Regions from separate parts of the Microbacterium caowuchunii genome, predicted to be linked through region 2. Evidence: predicted binding sites of a transcription regulator. Region 2 holds the regulator's gene; the other holds the start of a gene.

Region 1 (8,136 bases), 1.1 Mb from region 2:
CGGTGAGTCCCACGCGTTCCGCGTTGGCGGCCAGCGCCTGCTCCCCGGTCAGGGCGTCCTGGTGGACGCGGACGATGCCGGATGCCGCCGGTGCGGCCGCGGCGGCGCCCAGGGCGAGCGCGCCGTAGGCGTCGCCGATCACGGCGATGCGCTCCCGCGGAGCGTCCGCGCGCGCAGCGGCGGATTCGTCGAGGATCAGACGGTCAGCGGCATCGGCGGCGACCAGGTCCGGTGCCTCGACGTCGGGCCAGCGCCGGAGCGCGTCGAGGGAGAAGTCCACACCCCCCACGCTACTGCCCGCCTCGCGCACGGATGCGGCGGATAGCATGGGGGGATGGGAGACACCGCCACACCGCGATCGTCCGTCGCGGTCGGGCGACCGCCGTTCAGCCCCGTGATCTCGCTGATCACCGTCGCCGCCGTCTGGGACCACCGGCTCCACGCGGCGCTGAAGGACCTCGGGCTCACGACGCGTAAGTACGCTCTGCTGGCGCACCTGCAGGCGACCCCGGGGATCTCGTTCTCGGAGCTGGCCCGGCGCTCCCAGATCACCGTGCAGACGGCGCACACGGCCGTGAAGATCCTCGTCGGCGACGGGCTCGCGGAGGACGTCACCGCCCACGCCGGGGCGGCATCCGACCTCCGGGTGACCGACAAGGGCGCCGGGGTGCTGGCTGAGGCCGACCGTCGGCTCGCGGACCTCGATCGGGAGTTCGCCGACGGCATCCCGGATCTCACGGCCGCCCTGCAGGGACTGCACGAGCAGCCCTTCGGGATGACCCTTCAGGAAAGCTGAAGCCGGGCTCGGGTAACGTGGCGGCGCGGCTGTCCCGGCCGCGCGACGTTGGAGGACCCGCCTTGTTCCGCACGCCCCAGTCCCTGTTCCGCGTCCTCGCGATAGCCGAGGCGATCTCCTGGACGCTGCTCATCAGCGCCCTGATCATCCGAGCGGTCACGGATGTCGCGGTCGTGGTGTCGGTGGCCGGAGGCATCCACGGCTTCGTGTTCCTGTCCTACGGCGCCACCGCGATCGTCGTCGCGAAGAACCAGCGCTGGGGAGCATGGCCGGCGGTCGTGGCGATCGGCAGCGCGGTCATCCCGTACGCGACGATCCCGACCGAGATCTGGTTGCATCGCACCGGGCGGCTGCGGGGTCAGTGGCGCCTCGAGGCGACCGACGACCCGAGGGATGCGGCCTGGCACGACAAGGTCATGCGGCTGCTGCTGAACCATCCGTGGGTGTTCGCGGCGATCGTCCTCGTCGCCGTGATCGTGCTCTTCGTCGTGCTGCTGATCATCGGCCCGCCCGGTGGGAAGGGCTGAGCCGCTCGACGGGAAGGCTGACGCGGCCCATCAGCGGATGCGGGTCGCAGGCTGATTCGGGCGGCTGAAGCGGCCCGCCGACTACTTCGCGCGGATGTGGATGGGCAGTGCCATCGCCAGCGAGACGAGCAGGATCCCGGCGACGAAGAGGATGGCCTGGAAGCCCTCGACCGAGAACGAGATGCCGCAGGCGAACATACCGAGCAGGAACAGCGGCAGGGCGACGATGAACATGGCACTCCTTCTCACAGACTTCATCCAGCGTATCGGGTGTTGCGCGGACCTGCGTCCGCTCAGCCCCGGCGTCGGCGGATGAGCGCCCTGATCCACTCGACGACGAGCCAGACCCAACCGCCGATCCAGGCGATGGCGCCCACCCAGGCGAGGACGTTCGACACGTCGGCGACCCCGTCGTCGGACTCCGCGCCGACGATGTACATGAACGCGGATCCCCAGGACGAGTCCCCGCCGTCGACGAAGAAGAGCCCGACGGCGACGACCCCGATCGCGGTGAGCCATGCCGCCCAGAGCGCCGGGCGCCGCCGCTCCCCGTCGCGGAGCACGGCACGGGCGGAGAGGAAGCCGCTCGCGGCGATCGCGACCTGCAGGCCGTAGCCGATCAGCAGGACGGGCGACACGAACAGGATGACCACAAGCATCCATCCCGGCCAGAGGATCTTGAAGGCGGCGCCGACGAGGGGCAGCACGATCAGGCCCACTCCGGTGAGGAGGGCGATGGTGTCGCGGCGGGTGGCGGTGCGCGTCATTCTTCGGAGTCTGCCAGAGCGTGCGGGGCCGCCGGGACGGGGAGCACCTCGTGGGACAGCCGCGTGGCCCCGACGACCGCGGCGGGCATCGTGAGGACGGCGCCGAGCGGAACCAGGAAGCAGAGCTGCGTCGCCACCCCGAAGCCGAGCGCCCGGGCGCGCCGCCCCCGCAGCAGCGTACGCCGTTCGACGTGTCCGATCCCCCGGGCGGTGAGGGCGCGCGCGGACAGTTCGTCCGCGAGGATCCAGCCCGACAGCAGGACACCGGTGACGGCTCCCAGCACGCCGCCGACGAGGGGGATGAGTCCGAGCGCGAAGGCGACGAGGGCGGCGAGAGCACCGCGCACGATGAGGGATCCGGCGTCGGCGACCCCCGACCAGAACCCGGGATCACGGTCCGGGGGCGTGCCGGCCTCCGTCGCCTCGACCGAGCGCCAGATCCGGTCGTAGAACGGCTCGCCGATCAACAGTGTCAGTGCGGTGAACAACGCCGCGGACAGCAGCAGCGCGCCGCCGAAGAGGGCCGCCCCCACGGCGACGCGCAGCAGGGTCGACCACAGGCCCGGCCATCCCTCCGCGAACGGCGTGACCGCGGTCGTGATGGGCGCGATCCAGAACCCCAGGGTGATGAGGCCCGCGCCGAGGGCCAGGCTCACGATCGCCGCGGGGACGAGGCCGAGCAGCATGAGGCCCGGGCGCATCCGCCACCATCCGAAACCGCCGAACAGGATGCGGAACCCGGCGAAGAACTCGCCTGCGGCGGTCCGCCTCTCGGGTGTGTCGGCGGGGTCGTGCGGGTCACTCATCACGGTTTCCTCGGGTCTCGGGATGGACCGAGCGTAACCGGGAATACCCTGCGCAGCGTCGCGTTGAACTTGATACACGCACGCTCAACTTCGTAACATGGATGAAGTTGAGTCGCCTTGGCTCACCTTTACAGGAGACAGAATGCCCGAAGACTTCACCCCCCAGGAGGGGGACGACGCCCGGCGCAGCTTCGACGAGTTCCTCGCCCGCTACCTGCAGGGCGAGCAGGCTCGGGCGGCCCGGTCGATCGACCTCAGCCGGTTCCTGAGCGCCCGCACCCAGCAGATCCTGCAGGAGGCCGGACGCTTCGCCCTCATGCGCGGTCAGCGGGAGCTCGACGCCCTGCACGTGCTCCACGCGCTCGTCGAGGACCCGACCGCCCGCGAGGGGCTCTCCCGCGTGGGTGCCGACCCGCAGGCCATCCTGCGCGGCATCGAGGGGCGCCTGCCCCAGGCCGGGCCCGCCGCGGAGGCGGACGGCGCCGTCGTCACGGTGTCCGTGCAGCGCGCGCTGTTCCACGCCTTCCAGGTGGCCCGCTCGGCGGGATCCACCTACATCGACCCGGAACACCTCTTCTTCGCCCTCGTCCTCGCGCAGGACAGCCCGGCAGGCCGCGTGCTCGCCGAAGCGGGCGTCACGGCCGAGGCCCTCACCCAGGGCGTCCGTGAGCCGGTCCCCGCCGGGGCGCCCGGCACGGAGACCGGTGCACCCGCATCCCAGACCCCGATGCTCGACACCTACGGACAGGACCTCACCGCGCTCGCCGCGGCCGGGGACCTCGACCCGGTGATCGGCCGTGGCGACGAGATCGAGCAGACCATCGAGATCCTCAGCCGTCGCACGAAGAACAACCCCGTGCTGATGGGTGAGGCCGGCGTCGGCAAGACCGCGATCGTGGAGGGCCTGGCCCGCGCCATCGTCGCCGAGGAGGTGCCCGAGCTGCTGCGCGGGAAGCGCGTCATCGCGCTGGACCTGCCGGCCATGCTCGCCGGTGCCCGTTATCGCGGTGACTTCGAGGAGCGGCTGACCAAGACGATGGACGAGGTCGCCGGGCTCCGCGGCGAGGTCATCCTCTTCATCGACGAGGTGCACACCGTCGTCGGCGCCGGTGCCGGTGGTGAAGGTGCCATGGACGCGGGGAACATCCTGAAGCCGCGTCTCGCGCGCGGTGACCTGCACCTGGTCGGGGCGACGACCCTCAAGGAGTACCGGGTGATCGAGAAGGACCCCGCCCTGGAGCGCCGGTTCCAGCCGGTGCGCGTCGGCGAGCCGTCCCTCACGGACGCGATCGAGATCCTCCGGGGTCTGCGTTCCGCGTATGAGGAGCACCACCGGGTCACCTACACCGACGAGGCGCTGCGCGCTGCGGTCGAACTCAGCGACCGCTACCTGACCGAGCGGGTGCTGCCGGACAAGGCCATCGACCTGATCGACCAGGCCGGAGCGCGGCTCCGTCTGCGTCTGGGCGTGAGCGTGGACACCACGCAGCTCATGGCTCAGCTGGCCGAGCTGGAGGCGGAGAAGAACTCCGCCGTCGCGGCCGAGCGCTACGAGGAGGCCTCGCGTCTGCGCGACGAGATGACCCGCCTGCAGGGACGCATCGACGAGGTGACCGCAACCGGGCGTCCGGACGCGGTCGTGGACGAGGCGCAGATCGCCGCCGTCATCAGCCGTGCGACCGGCATCCCGGTCAGCCGTCTCACCGAAACGGAGCGCGATCGCCTGGCGACGCTCGAGAGCGAGCTGCACGCCCGGGTCATCGGGCAGGACGAGGCCGTCACCGCCGTCGCCAAGGCCGTCCGGCGCAGCCGGACCGGCATGGGGGACGCACGTCGGCCGATCGGCTCCTTCCTGTTCCTCGGACCGACCGGTGTCGGTAAGACGGAGCTCGCGAAGACCCTCGCGGCGTCCCTGTTCGACGACGAGGACGCGGTCATCCGCTTCGACATGAGCGAGTTCGGCGAGCGGCACACGGTGTCGCGCCTGGTCGGCGCCCCTCCCGGATACGTCGGCTACGACGAGGCCGGGCAGCTCACCGAGCGCGTGCGCCGCAACCCCTACGCCGTCGTGCTGTTCGACGAGATCGAGAAGGCCCACCCCGACGTCTTCAACCTGCTGCTGCAGGTGCTCGACGACGGGCGGCTGACCGACGGTCAGGGACGCACGGTCGACTTCCGCAACACCGTGATCGTCATGACGTCCAACATCGGCGCCGAGTTCCTGGCCTCGCGGTCCGGGGCGATCGGGTTCATCGCCGATGGCGGTGGCGCGACCGGTTTCGGATCCGAGAAGGACCTCCGCGACCGGGTGATGGCGAAGGTGCGCGAGGCGATGCGGCCGGAGTTCCTCAACCGCATCGACGAGATCGTCATGTTCCGCAAGCTCGACCTGCCGCAGCTGCGCGAGATCGTCTCGCTCCTGCTCGGCGCGACGCGCGCGCGGCTCGCCGCCCGCGAGATCGGCCTCGACGTCACGGACGCCGCGGTCGACTGGCTGGCCGAGCACGGCTACGAGCCGGAGTACGGCGCCCGCCCGTTGCGGCGGCTCATCCAGCGCGAGATCGACGACCGGATCGCGGATCTGCTCGTGAACGGACGCCTGGGGGACGGCGGCATGGTGCGGGTGGATGCCGTGGACGGCCGGATCGCGGTCGACGCGGCGGAGCTCGCCCGAGCGGCCTGACCCCTTCCTCTCACGAAGGCCGTCGCCCCACCGGGGCGGCGGCCTTCGTCGTGCTCCCTCGCGGGTGTCCGGGCCGGATGGCATGATGCCAGCATGCTGCTCGCCGCGGTCGTCGACGCCGCCGAAACGGTCGGCGCGACCTCGTCCCGCCTGGCGAAGACCGCGGCGCTCGCCGCGCTGCTGCGCGAGCTCGCCCCGGAGGAGATCGAGCCGGCCGTGGGCTTCCTCGTGGCGCGGCCGCGTCAGGGTCGGATCGGCGTGGGATGGCGCGGCCTCGCGGCGCTGGAGACCTCGCACGCCCGCGTGCCCTCGCTCACCGTCCTCGACGCCGATGCGGCGCTGGCGGGTCTCGCGGCGGTGGCCGGCAGCGGCGCCGCCGCACTCCGGCGCTCGGAGCTGATCGCCCTCTCCGAGCGGGCGACCCCGCGGGAGTGGGACTTCCTCAGCCGGGTCGTGCGGGGCGAACTGCGCACCGGGGCACTGGAGGGCGTCCTGGTCGAGGCGATCGCGAAGGCGGCCGACCGGGACATCGCGGTCGTCCGCCGGGCGGCGATGCTCAGCGGCGACCTGGGCGAGACCGCGCGGATCGCCCTCACCGCGCCGGCCGGGGATCTCGCGGCCGTCGGCCTGATGGTGGGACGACCGGTGCTGCCGATGCTCGCCTCGACCGCCGGGTCCGTGCCGGAGGCCCTCGCCCTGGCGGGTGCGGCCGCATCCGTCGAGTACAAGCTCGACGGTGCCCGGATCCAGGTGCATCGTGCCGGCGACGAGGTGCGCGTGTACACCCGGAGCCTCGCCGACATCACGGCACGGGTCCCCGAGATCGTCTCCGCCGTCCGGGACTTCCCCGCCGAGCGGCTCATCCTCGACGGCGAGACCCTGTCGCTCGACGAGGACGGCGGCCCCCGCCCCTTCCAGGACACCATGGCGCGGTTCGGGTCCGAGCGAGCGGCGAGCGTGGCGCTGCGCCCGTGGTTCTTCGACATCCTGCACCTCGACGGACGCGACCTCCTCGACGAGCCGCTCGCGACCCGGCGGATGCTGCTCGAGCAGGCGGTGGGACCGGCGCGGATCCCCGGCATCGTCACCGACGATCCGGCGCGGGCGGAGGCCTTCTCGCGCGAAGCACTGGCCGCCGGGCACGAGGGCGTGATGGTGAAGGCGCTCGATGCGCCCTACGCCGCCGGACGGCGCGGCAAGAGCTGGCTCAAGGTCAAGCCGGTGCTGACCGTGGACCTGGTGGTGCTGGCCGTGGAATGGGGATCCGGCCGGCGCGCCGGGCTGCTCTCCAACCTGCACCTGGGGGCACGGGATCCGGAGGGGGAGGTCGGCGCGCCGGGCGGGCTCGTCATGGTCGGGAAGACCTTCAAGGGGCTCACCGACGCGGTCCTGCGGTGGCAGACCGATCACTTCCTCGCGGAGGAGACCCGCCGTACGGCGAACACGGTGCACGTGCGGCCGGAGACGGTGGTCGAGGTCGCCATCGACGGCGTGCAGCGCTCGACGCGGTACCCCGGTGGGGTGGCCCTGCGGTTCGCCCGCGTGAAGCACTACCGGGCGGACAAGATGCCCGCGGATGCCGACACGATCGGGGCTCTGCGGGCACTGCTGCGCGGGTGAGGTGCGGAGGGCGCCGGCGGGTCGGTGGACCGCGCCGGCGCCCTCCGCCGGTCAGGTCCGCCCGCCTCCGGAGCGGAGGCGGGACACCGCGTCGACCGTCGCGGCGAGGATCAGCACTCCGCCGGTGACGAGCAGGTTGACGCCCGCGGGGAGGTTCAGCAACGCCAGACCGTTCGTGATCGTCGCGATGACCAGCGCGCCGATCGCGGCGTGCACGAGCCGGCCCCGCCCGCCGAAGAGGCTCACACCGCCGACGACCGCTGCGGCGACGCCGCTGAGGACGATGTCGCGCCCCACCGTGGCGTCGACGGAGCCGACCCGGGAGACGGCCAGGAGCGCCGAGAACACCGCGAGGCTGGATCCGATCACGAACGCCCACCACTTGACCCAGCGCACCTTCACGCCGGAGCGCCGCGCCGCCTCCGCGTTGCCGCCGATGGCGTAGATGTACCGGCCGAAACGGGTGCGGTCCAGGACGAAGGTGCCGACCCAGAGGATCACCAGCACGACCGGGACGACGTAGGGGACGCCCTGCACCGCGTTGACCGACTGCCCCCGGTCCTGGTTGAGGACGAACACGACCGCGCCGCCGACCACGGCGATGACCGCGAGCTTGATGTAGACCAGCGACACGGCGCGGTTCGGGACCCCGGCGCGCGCACGACGGCTCCGGTCCCAGAGCGACATCGCGGCCGAGATGAGCAGCATGATCAGCAGCATCACCCACCCGCCCCACACCGGGAGGTTGCCGTTCTGGAGGGCGATCAGCTCCGGGACCTGCAGCCGGTAGAGGCCGCCCGGACCGATGATGACGAGCGCCAGTCCCTGGAAGCCGAGGAACAGGCCCAGGGTGACCACGAACGAGGGTATGCCGACCCGCGCGACGAAGAAGCCGATCATGGCACCGGTGAGGATCCCGAAGCCGAACCCGACCAGC
Region 2 (8,136 bases):
AAGGTCGCCGACATCGACCACGTCGTGCTCGTGGGTGGTTCCACCCGCATGCCGGCCGTCGCCGAGCTCGTGAAGTCCGAGACCGGGAAGGACGCCAACAAGGGCGTCAACCCGGACGAGGTCGTCGCCGTGGGCGCCGCGCTCCAGGCCGGTGTCCTCAAGGGCGAGCGCAAGGACGTGCTGCTGATCGACGTCACCCCCCTGAGCCTCGGCATCGAGACCAAGGGCGGCATCATGACCAAGCTCATCGAGCGCAACACGGCCATCCCGACCAAGCGCAGCGAGACCTTCACCACCGCCGACGACAACCAGCCGTCGGTCGCGATCCAGGTCTTCCAGGGCGAGCGCGAGTTCACCCGCGACAACAAGCCGCTGGGAACGTTCGAGCTGACCGGCATCGCGCCGGCTCCGCGCGGCATCCCGCAGGTCGAGGTCACCTTCGACATCGACGCGAACGGCATCGTGCACGTGTCCGCCAAGGACAAGGGCACCGGCAAGGAGCAGTCGATGACCATCACCGGCGGTTCGTCGCTGCCCAAGGAGGACATCGACCGGATGGTGCGCGAGGCCGAGGAGCACGCTGCCGAGGACAAGAAGCGCCGCGAGTCGGCCGAGGTCCGCAACCAGGCCGAGACGCTCTCGTACTCGATCGACAAGCTGATCAAGGAGAACGAGGACAAGATCCCCGCCGAGGTGAAGGAGTCCGTCCAGGCCGACGTCGACGCGGTCAAGACCGCGCTCGCCGGTGAGGACGACGACGCGGTGAAGACGGCGTACGACAAGCTGAACCAGAGCCAGAGCGCTCTCGGTGAGGCGATCTACCAGGCCGCGCAGGCGCAGGGACAGCCCGCTGACCCGTCCGCCACCGACCCGGGCGCCGGCACCGTTCCGAACCCCGAAGAGGACGTCATCGACGCCGAAGTGGTCGACGACGACGAAGACAAGAAGTAAGACGAGAACATGACGGACAAGAACTTCGAGACGCCCGAGGGCGACGACGAGGTTCGGCCCGGCGCAGAGGGGTCGGAAGCTCAGGCTTCCGGCCCCGACGCGCAGGAGCCGGAACTGACGGTCGACGACATCCTCGGTGCCGAGCAGAACGTGGATGCCGCCGCCGAGGACGCGACCCTCGCCGACCTCGAGTCGGCGTTGCTGGCGGACCTGAAGCGGTTGCAGGCCGAGTACGCCAACTACCGGCGCCGCACCGAGGAGCAGCGCGAGGTGGAGATCGAGCGCGCCAAGGGCACGGTGGCGAAGGATCTGCTGCCCGTGCTGGACGACCTCGACCGCGCCCAGAAGCACGGCGACCTGGTCGCCGGCTCCGCTTTCACCGCGATCGCGGAGAAGATGCGGACGATGGCCGACCGGCTCGGCCTGGTGGTCTACGGGGAGGCCGGGGAAGCGTTCGACCCGCAGCAGCACGAGGCGATCTTCCAGCAGCCCACTCCCGGTGTGACCGAGGCGACGATCCTCGAAGTGGTCGAGGTCGGGTACCGCCTCGGCTCGACCGAACTGCGTCCTGCGAAGGTCGTCGTCGCCGTTCCGGCGGAGTAGGAGGCTCACGTGGCCAGTCAGGACTGGTTCGACAAGGACTTCTACGCCACGCTCGGTGTCGCCAAGGACGTCTCCGACGCGGAACTCAAGAAGACGTACCGCAAGCTGGCGCGCAAGTACCACCCCGACTCCAATCAGGGCGACAGCGCCGCCGAGGCGAAGTTCAAGGAGATCAGCGAGGCGTACGCCGTGCTGAGCGACAAGGAGCAGCGCGAGGAGTACGACCAGATCCGTGCGATGGGCTCCGGCGCGCGCTTCACGGCGGGCGGTCAGGGTGCCGGTGGCTTCGAGGACGTGTTCTCGAGGTTCGGGCAGGGCCGCGGCGGGGGAGCCCGCTTCGACCAGGCGGGCGACTTCGACGACTTCTTCACGATGTTCGACCGGGGTGGTGCGTCCGGCGGTTTCGGAGCCGGCCGGTTCGGTCAGACCTCGGGCGGATTCCGCGGATACGGCGGCCCCACCCGTGGTGCCGACGTCATGGCGCGCACCACGCTCGACTTCGCCACGGCGGCCGGTGGGGAGACCATCAGCCTGCAGGGTGAGGACGGCAAGCCGTTCAAGGTGAAGATCCCCGCGGGCGTCGCCGACGGGCAGAAGATCCGCCTGCGCGGTCGCGGGCGTCCCTCGCCCGACGGCGGCGAGAACGGCGACATCGTCGTGCAGGTGTCGGTGCGGCCGCATCCGGTGTTCGTCCGTGACGGGCTGAACATCCGTCTGACCGTTCCGGTGACCTTCACCGAAGCGGTGCTCGGCGCCACGATCGAGGTCCCGACGCTCGGCGGCGACACGGTCAAGCTGCGTGTCGCGCCGGGGACGCCCTCGGGCCGGGTGCTGCGGGTCAAGGGCCGCGGCATCAAGACGCAGAAGGGCACCGGCGATCTCCTCGCCGAGGTGCAGGTGGCCGTTCCCACTCACCTCGACGACGCCGCGCGCGAGGCGCTGGAGGCCTTCCAGGCCCTCGAGCCGAAAGAGAACCCCCGGGCCGATCTCATGGCCAAGGCCAGGGTCTGACCCGCCCGCGGTGCCGGCGCCGCCCATGACGGGCGCGGCGCCGGTCCGCGGACACAGAAGAGACAGCAGATGAGGTGAGTGGACGTGTCCGAGGACGAGATCGATGAGGAGACCCCGGTCTTCGCGATCGCGACGGCCGCCGACCTCGCCGGAATGCACCCGCAGACGCTCCGCCAGTACGACCGGCTCGGGCTGGTCGTGCCGGCACGGACGAAGGGCGGGTCGCGCCGGTACTCGGTGCGCCACGTCGAGCAGTTGCGCGAGGTGGGTCGCCTTTCCGCGGACGGTATGAGCCTGCCCGCGATCGCCCGCATCATCGAGCTGGAGAACCGGGTGCGCGATCTGCATGCCCGCGTGTACGAGCTCGAGACGCGGATGCAGGAGGAGCTCGCGCGCCGGCCGGGGGCACGGGTGTTCGCCGCGGGGCCGAGCGGCTCCGTCGTCACACTCCGCTCGGGCACGCGCGTCCGCCGCGCGACGGACGTGGTCGTCTGGCGACCGCGCCGCGAGCTCGCATCCGACGACGACTCGGCGCGCTGAGGCCACTCCGCGGCCCGGGACACGGGTCGATGCACCGACGAGGGGAGCGATCCGCGTCGGGGCGGTGCGGATGTCGGAACGGCGATCTAGTCTGTCTCCGATGCCTCGAGGCCGCCTGGTCCCCTCCTTCCGGCGTCACCGTCCCACCGGAGTGCACGCATGCTCGGAAAACTGCTGGTCCGCTACCTGTCGACGTACCGGTGGCTGCTGCTGGGCGTGCTCGTATTCCAGTTCACCTCGGCCATGGCCGCGCTCTATCTGCCCCGCCTGAACGCCGACATCATCGACCAGGGCGTCGCCCGCGGTGACACCGCCTACATCTGGTCCACCGGCACCTTCATGCTCGCCATCTCGCTCGGGCAGATCACCGCGTCGATCATCGCCACCTACTTCGCGGCCCGCGCGGCCATGGCGGCCGGCCGCGACATCCGCCGCGACGTCTTCGAGAAGGTCAGCGCCTTCTCCGAGCGCGAGGTATCGCAGTTCGGGCCGGGGTCGCTGATCACCCGCAACACCAACGACGTCCAGCAGGTGCAGATGCTCGCGATGATGGGCGCGACCATGCTGGTGACCGCGCCGCTCCTCGCGATCGGCGGTGTCGTGATGGCGCTGCAGCAGGACGTCGGGCTGAGCTGGCTGATCGGCGTGTCCGTGCCGACCCTCCTGGTCATCGCCGGCCTCGTCATCAGCCGGATGGTGCCGCTGTTCCGGCGCTTCCAGACGAAACTCGACGCGGTGAACCGGATCATGCGGGAGCAGCTCACCGGAGTCCGGGTCGTGCGCGCCTTCGTCCGCGAGCACATCGAGGAGGAGCGCTTCCGCGGCGCGAACACGGACATCCTGATCGTCGGGCGCAAGGTCGGTTCGCTGTTCGTGCTCCTGTTCCCGCTGGCCATGCTCGTGCTCAACGTCACGGTCGTCGGGGTCATCTGGTTCGGCGGCATCCAGGTGGATGCGGGGACGGTCGAGATCGGAACCCTCTTCGCGTTCATGCAGTACGTCGGTCAGATCCTGATGGGCGTGCTGATGGCGAGCTTCATGACGATCATGATCCCGCGTGCGGCCGTGTCGGCCGAGCGGATCGGCGAGGTGCTCGCCTCCGAATCCACCCTCACGCGCCCCGCCGAGCCGGTGCGCGTCTTCCCCCGCCCCGGCGCGGTCGAGTTCGACGGCGTCGGCTTCACCTACCCGGGCGCGGAATCGCCGGTCCTGCACGGGATCACCTTCGCCGCCGAGCCGGGTGAGACGCTCGCGATCGTCGGCTCGACCGGATCGGGTAAGACCACGCTCGTCTCGCTGATCCCGCGCCTGTTCGATGCGACCGCGGGTACCGTGCGGGTCGGCGGTGTCGACGTGCGCGAGGCCGATCTCGATCTCCTGTGGAAGGGGATCGGGCTGGTTCCGCAGCGCCCCTTCCTGTTCACCGGCACCGTGGCCTCGAACCTCCGCTTCGGGCGGGAGGACGCCACGGACGAGGAGCTGTGGGCGGCACTGGAGATCGCCCAGGGGCGCGACTTCGTGGAGGCGATGGAGGGCGGCCTCGGGGCGCGCATCGCCCAGGGCGGGACGAATGTGTCGGGCGGTCAGCGGCAGCGTCTCGCGATCGCGCGGGCGATCGTGCACCAGCCCGACCTGCTGATCTTCGACGACTCCTTCTCCGCTCTCGATCTCGCCACCGATGCGCGCCTGCGTCAGGCACTGTGGCGGGAGTTGCCGGATGTCACGAAGGTGGTCGTCGCGCAGCGGATCTCCACGGTCACCGGCGCCGACCGGATCGTCGTGCTCGACGGCGGCCGCGTGGTCGGCCTCGGCACCCACCGCGAACTGCTCGAGACCAGCGCCACCTACCGGGAGATCGTCGAATCGCAGCTGGGGGTGGAGGCATGAGCACTCCGGACCCGCTGACCGAGGAGGAGCGCCTCGAGCTCGAACTGGCCGAACAGGCCCGCCAGTCCTCCGGCGACTGGGACTCCGTCGCGCCGGGCAAGGCCGCCAACTTCGGCCGGTCCTTCGCCCGGCTGGTGGGGCTGCTGAGGCCCCATGCGGTGGCCTTCACGATCGTCTCGCTGCTCGGCGCGGTGGGCGTGGTCCTGGCGGTCCTCGCGCCCCGGGTCCTCGGCGAGGCGACGAACCTGATCTTCGAAGGGGTCGTCTCCTCGGCACTGGGTTCGCAGTTCCCGGCCGGCACGTCGCAGGCGGATGTCGTGGCGGCCCTGCAGTCCGGCGGTCAGTCCGACCTCGCCAACATGGTCGCCGCGATGCCCGGCTTCGAGATCGGGCAGGGGGTCGACTTCGATCGCCTGCGCGTCGTGACGATGTCGGTCCTGGCGATCTACATCGCCTCGGCCTTCCTCACCTGGATCCAGGGCTTCGTCATCAACGTGATCATGGTGCGCACGATGTGGCGTCTGCGGGAATCCGTCGAGGCGAAGATCAACCGGCTGCCGCTGTCGTACTTCGACAAGGTGCAGCGCGGCGAGCTCATCTCCCGGGTCACCAACGACATCGACAACATCACCCAGACGATGCAGCAGTCGCTGTCCACCGTGGTGACGTCCGTGCTCACCGTCATCGGTGTGCTCGTGATGATGTTCTCCATCTCGTGGCAGCTGGCGATCGTCGCCCTCATCTCGCTGCCGCTGATGGCCGTGATCTTCGGGGTCATCGGCCCGCGGTCGCAGAAGGCGTTCGGGACGCAGTGGCGCAAGGTCGGTCGCCTGAACGCCCGCGTGGAGGAGTCCTTCTCCGGGCACGCCCTGATGAAGGTGTACGGCCGGGAGGCCGACTCGCGGGCGAAGTTCGCCGCCGAGAACGAGGAGCTCTACCAGGCCGGCTTCCGCGCCCAGTTCCTCTCCGGGATCATCATGCCGGGGATGATGTTCATCGGGAACCTGACCTACGTCGGCATCGCCGTGCTGGGCGGCCTGATGGTCGCCAGCGGCCAGCTCCGCCTCGGCGACGTGCAGGCGTTCATCCAGTACTCGCAGCAGTTCACCCAGCCGCTTTCCGAGCTCGGCGGTATGGCCGCGGTCATCCAGTCCGGCACCGCATCGGCCGAGCGGGTGTTCGAGCTGCTCGACGCCGAGGAGCAGGAGCCGGACCGGCCCGACGCGCCGCATCCGGTCGGCGGCGAAGGGGTGATCGAGTTCGACCACGTGCGTTTCGCGTACGACCCCGAGCACCCGCTGATCACCGACCTGTCCTTCCGGGTGGAGCCCGGCCAGACGGTCGCGATCGTCGGTCCGACGGGCGCCGGGAAGACGACGCTCGTGAACCTCCTCATGCGGTTCTACGAGCTGGACGGCGGACGGATCCTCCTGGACGGGCAGGACATCGGCGAGATGACCCGCGCCGATGTCCGGTCGCGCACCGGGATGGTGCTGCAGGACCCGTGGCTGTTCGCCGGCACCATCCGCGACAACATCCGCTACGGGCGCGAGTCGGCGACCGACGAGGAGATCGTGGCCGCGGCTGAGGCGACGCGGGTCGACCGCTTCGTGCGCTCGCTGCCGGAGGGCTACGAAACGATGCTCGACGAGGACGCGTCGAACGTGTCCGCGGGCGAGAAGCAGCTCATCACGATCGCCCGGGCGTTCGTGGCGCAGCCCACGGTCCTCATCCTCGACGAGGCCACCTCATCGGTCGACACGCGCACCGAGCTGCTGTTGCAGCACGCGATGGCGGCGCTGCGCGAAGGGCGCACGTCGTTCGTGATCGCGCATCGCCTGTCCACCATCCGGGATGCCGATCTGATCCTGGTGATGGAGCACGGCGACATCGTCGAGAAGGGCACGCACGAGGAGCTCATCGCCGCGCAGGGCGCCTACTGGCGGCTCTACCAGGCGCAGTTCGAGCAGGCGGTGGCCGACCCGGCCGAGGAACTCGTGCCCTCCGCCGCCGGCGGGGAGGACACGGCGCCCGGTCAGCCGAGCGACTCGTAGAGCGCCCGGGTGTACGCATCCGACCGCGCCGACCCGATGATTCCCGGTGACATGCGGTTCATCACGTACGCGAAGGTCACGCGGCGCTCGGCGTCGGCGATGACGATCGATCCGCCCCAGCCGCCCCAGAAGGCGACCCGGCCCTCGGGGATGTGCGGAGTCGATGCGGGGTGGGAGACGGCGTAGCCGAGAGCGAAGCGGAGCGGGAGACCGAGCACCAGGTCGATGCCGTCGGTGTGCTCGGCGAAGACCCGGTCCACCGTCCCCGGCGACAGCAGGCGCACCCCGCCGGACTCCCCGCCCTGCGCGATGAGGGCGTTCAGCTGCGCGACGGACCGCGCGTTCCCGTGACCGCCGGCACCGCCGATCCCGGCGGCCCGCCACTGCGGGGTCCAGGTCATGTCCGCAGCGAGGAGCGGGCCGGAGAGGGTCCGGAACGCCGGGGAATCGGGCGGCAGGGCGTCCAGCCCCGGTGCCGGGGGCGGCGGGACGACGTTGCTGACCCGGTGGAACTCGCTCTCCGGGAGGCCCAGCCAGAAGTCCGCGTCGAGCGGACCCGCCAGCTCCGACGCGACGAATTCGCCGAGGCTCCGGCCCGTCACCCGGCGCACCACCTCCCCGATCAGGGTGCCGTAGTTGAGGAGGTGGCAGCCGCTCGCCTGACCGGCCGGCCACCAGCAGGGCTGGGCGGCGAGGAGCGCGGCCGACGCCGGGCCGTCGAGGATGTCGGCGGCGGTGATGGGCTGCGCCCATCCGGAGACGCCCGAGGTGTGGTTCAGCAGATGCCGCACCCGCACCCCCTCCTTGCCCGCTGCCGCGAACTCCGGCCAGTACCGCGACACCGGTGCATCCGGGTCCAGCTCGCCCCGGTCGATGAGCACGAGCGCGGCGAGGGCGGTGACCGTCTTCGAGATGGACCAGACGTTCGCGATCGTGTCGGCCTGCCACGGCGTCGTGCGGGCAGGGTCCGTCCAGCCGCCCCAGAGGTCCACGACCGGCTCGCCGTCGACGATCACGGCGAGCGAGGCGCCCAGCTCCTCACCGGATTCGAGCTGCCGCGCGAACTCGTCGCGCAGGCCGGCGAAGCGAT

What was found. The regulator HspR, encoded in region 2, represses chaperone genes until heat shock. The targets are predictions, from matches to a motif close to AAGTTGAGTCNNNNNGACTCAACTT.
Region 1: a site for HspR is predicted at 3,001-3,025, ahead of F6J84_RS04695 (ATP-dependent Clp protease ATP-binding subunit). Genes of this name have one in related genera too.

The regions. Positions count from the first base shown of each region.
Region 1 is NZ_CP044231.1:983,452-991,587, forward strand. Features, by position in the region: gene F6J84_RS04670 (class I SAM-dependent methyltransferase) at 1-328, opposite strand, end outside; gene F6J84_RS04675 (MarR family winged helix-turn-helix transcriptional regulator) at 335-796, shown strand; gene F6J84_RS04680 (DUF3817 domain-containing protein) at 859-1,323, shown strand; gene F6J84_RS15445 (hypothetical protein) at 1,405-1,557, opposite strand; gene F6J84_RS04685 (hypothetical protein) at 1,617-2,090, opposite strand; gene F6J84_RS04690 (EI24 domain-containing protein) at 2,087-2,896, opposite strand; gene F6J84_RS04695 (ATP-dependent Clp protease ATP-binding subunit) at 3,039-5,579, shown strand; gene F6J84_RS04700 (ATP-dependent DNA ligase) at 5,673-7,199, shown strand; gene F6J84_RS04705 (sugar ABC transporter permease) at 7,251-8,136, opposite strand, start outside.
Region 2 is NZ_CP044231.1:3,110,419-3,118,554, reverse strand. Features, by position in the region: gene dnaK (molecular chaperone DnaK) at 1-951, shown strand, start outside; gene grpE (nucleotide exchange factor GrpE) at 961-1,554, shown strand; gene F6J84_RS14685 (DnaJ C-terminal domain-containing protein) at 1,564-2,565, shown strand; gene F6J84_RS14680 (heat shock protein transcriptional repressor HspR) at 2,650-3,105, shown strand; gene F6J84_RS14675 (ABC transporter ATP-binding protein) at 3,265-4,992, shown strand; gene F6J84_RS14670 (ABC transporter ATP-binding protein) at 4,989-7,046, shown strand; gene F6J84_RS14665 (serine hydrolase domain-containing protein) at 7,028-8,136, opposite strand, start outside.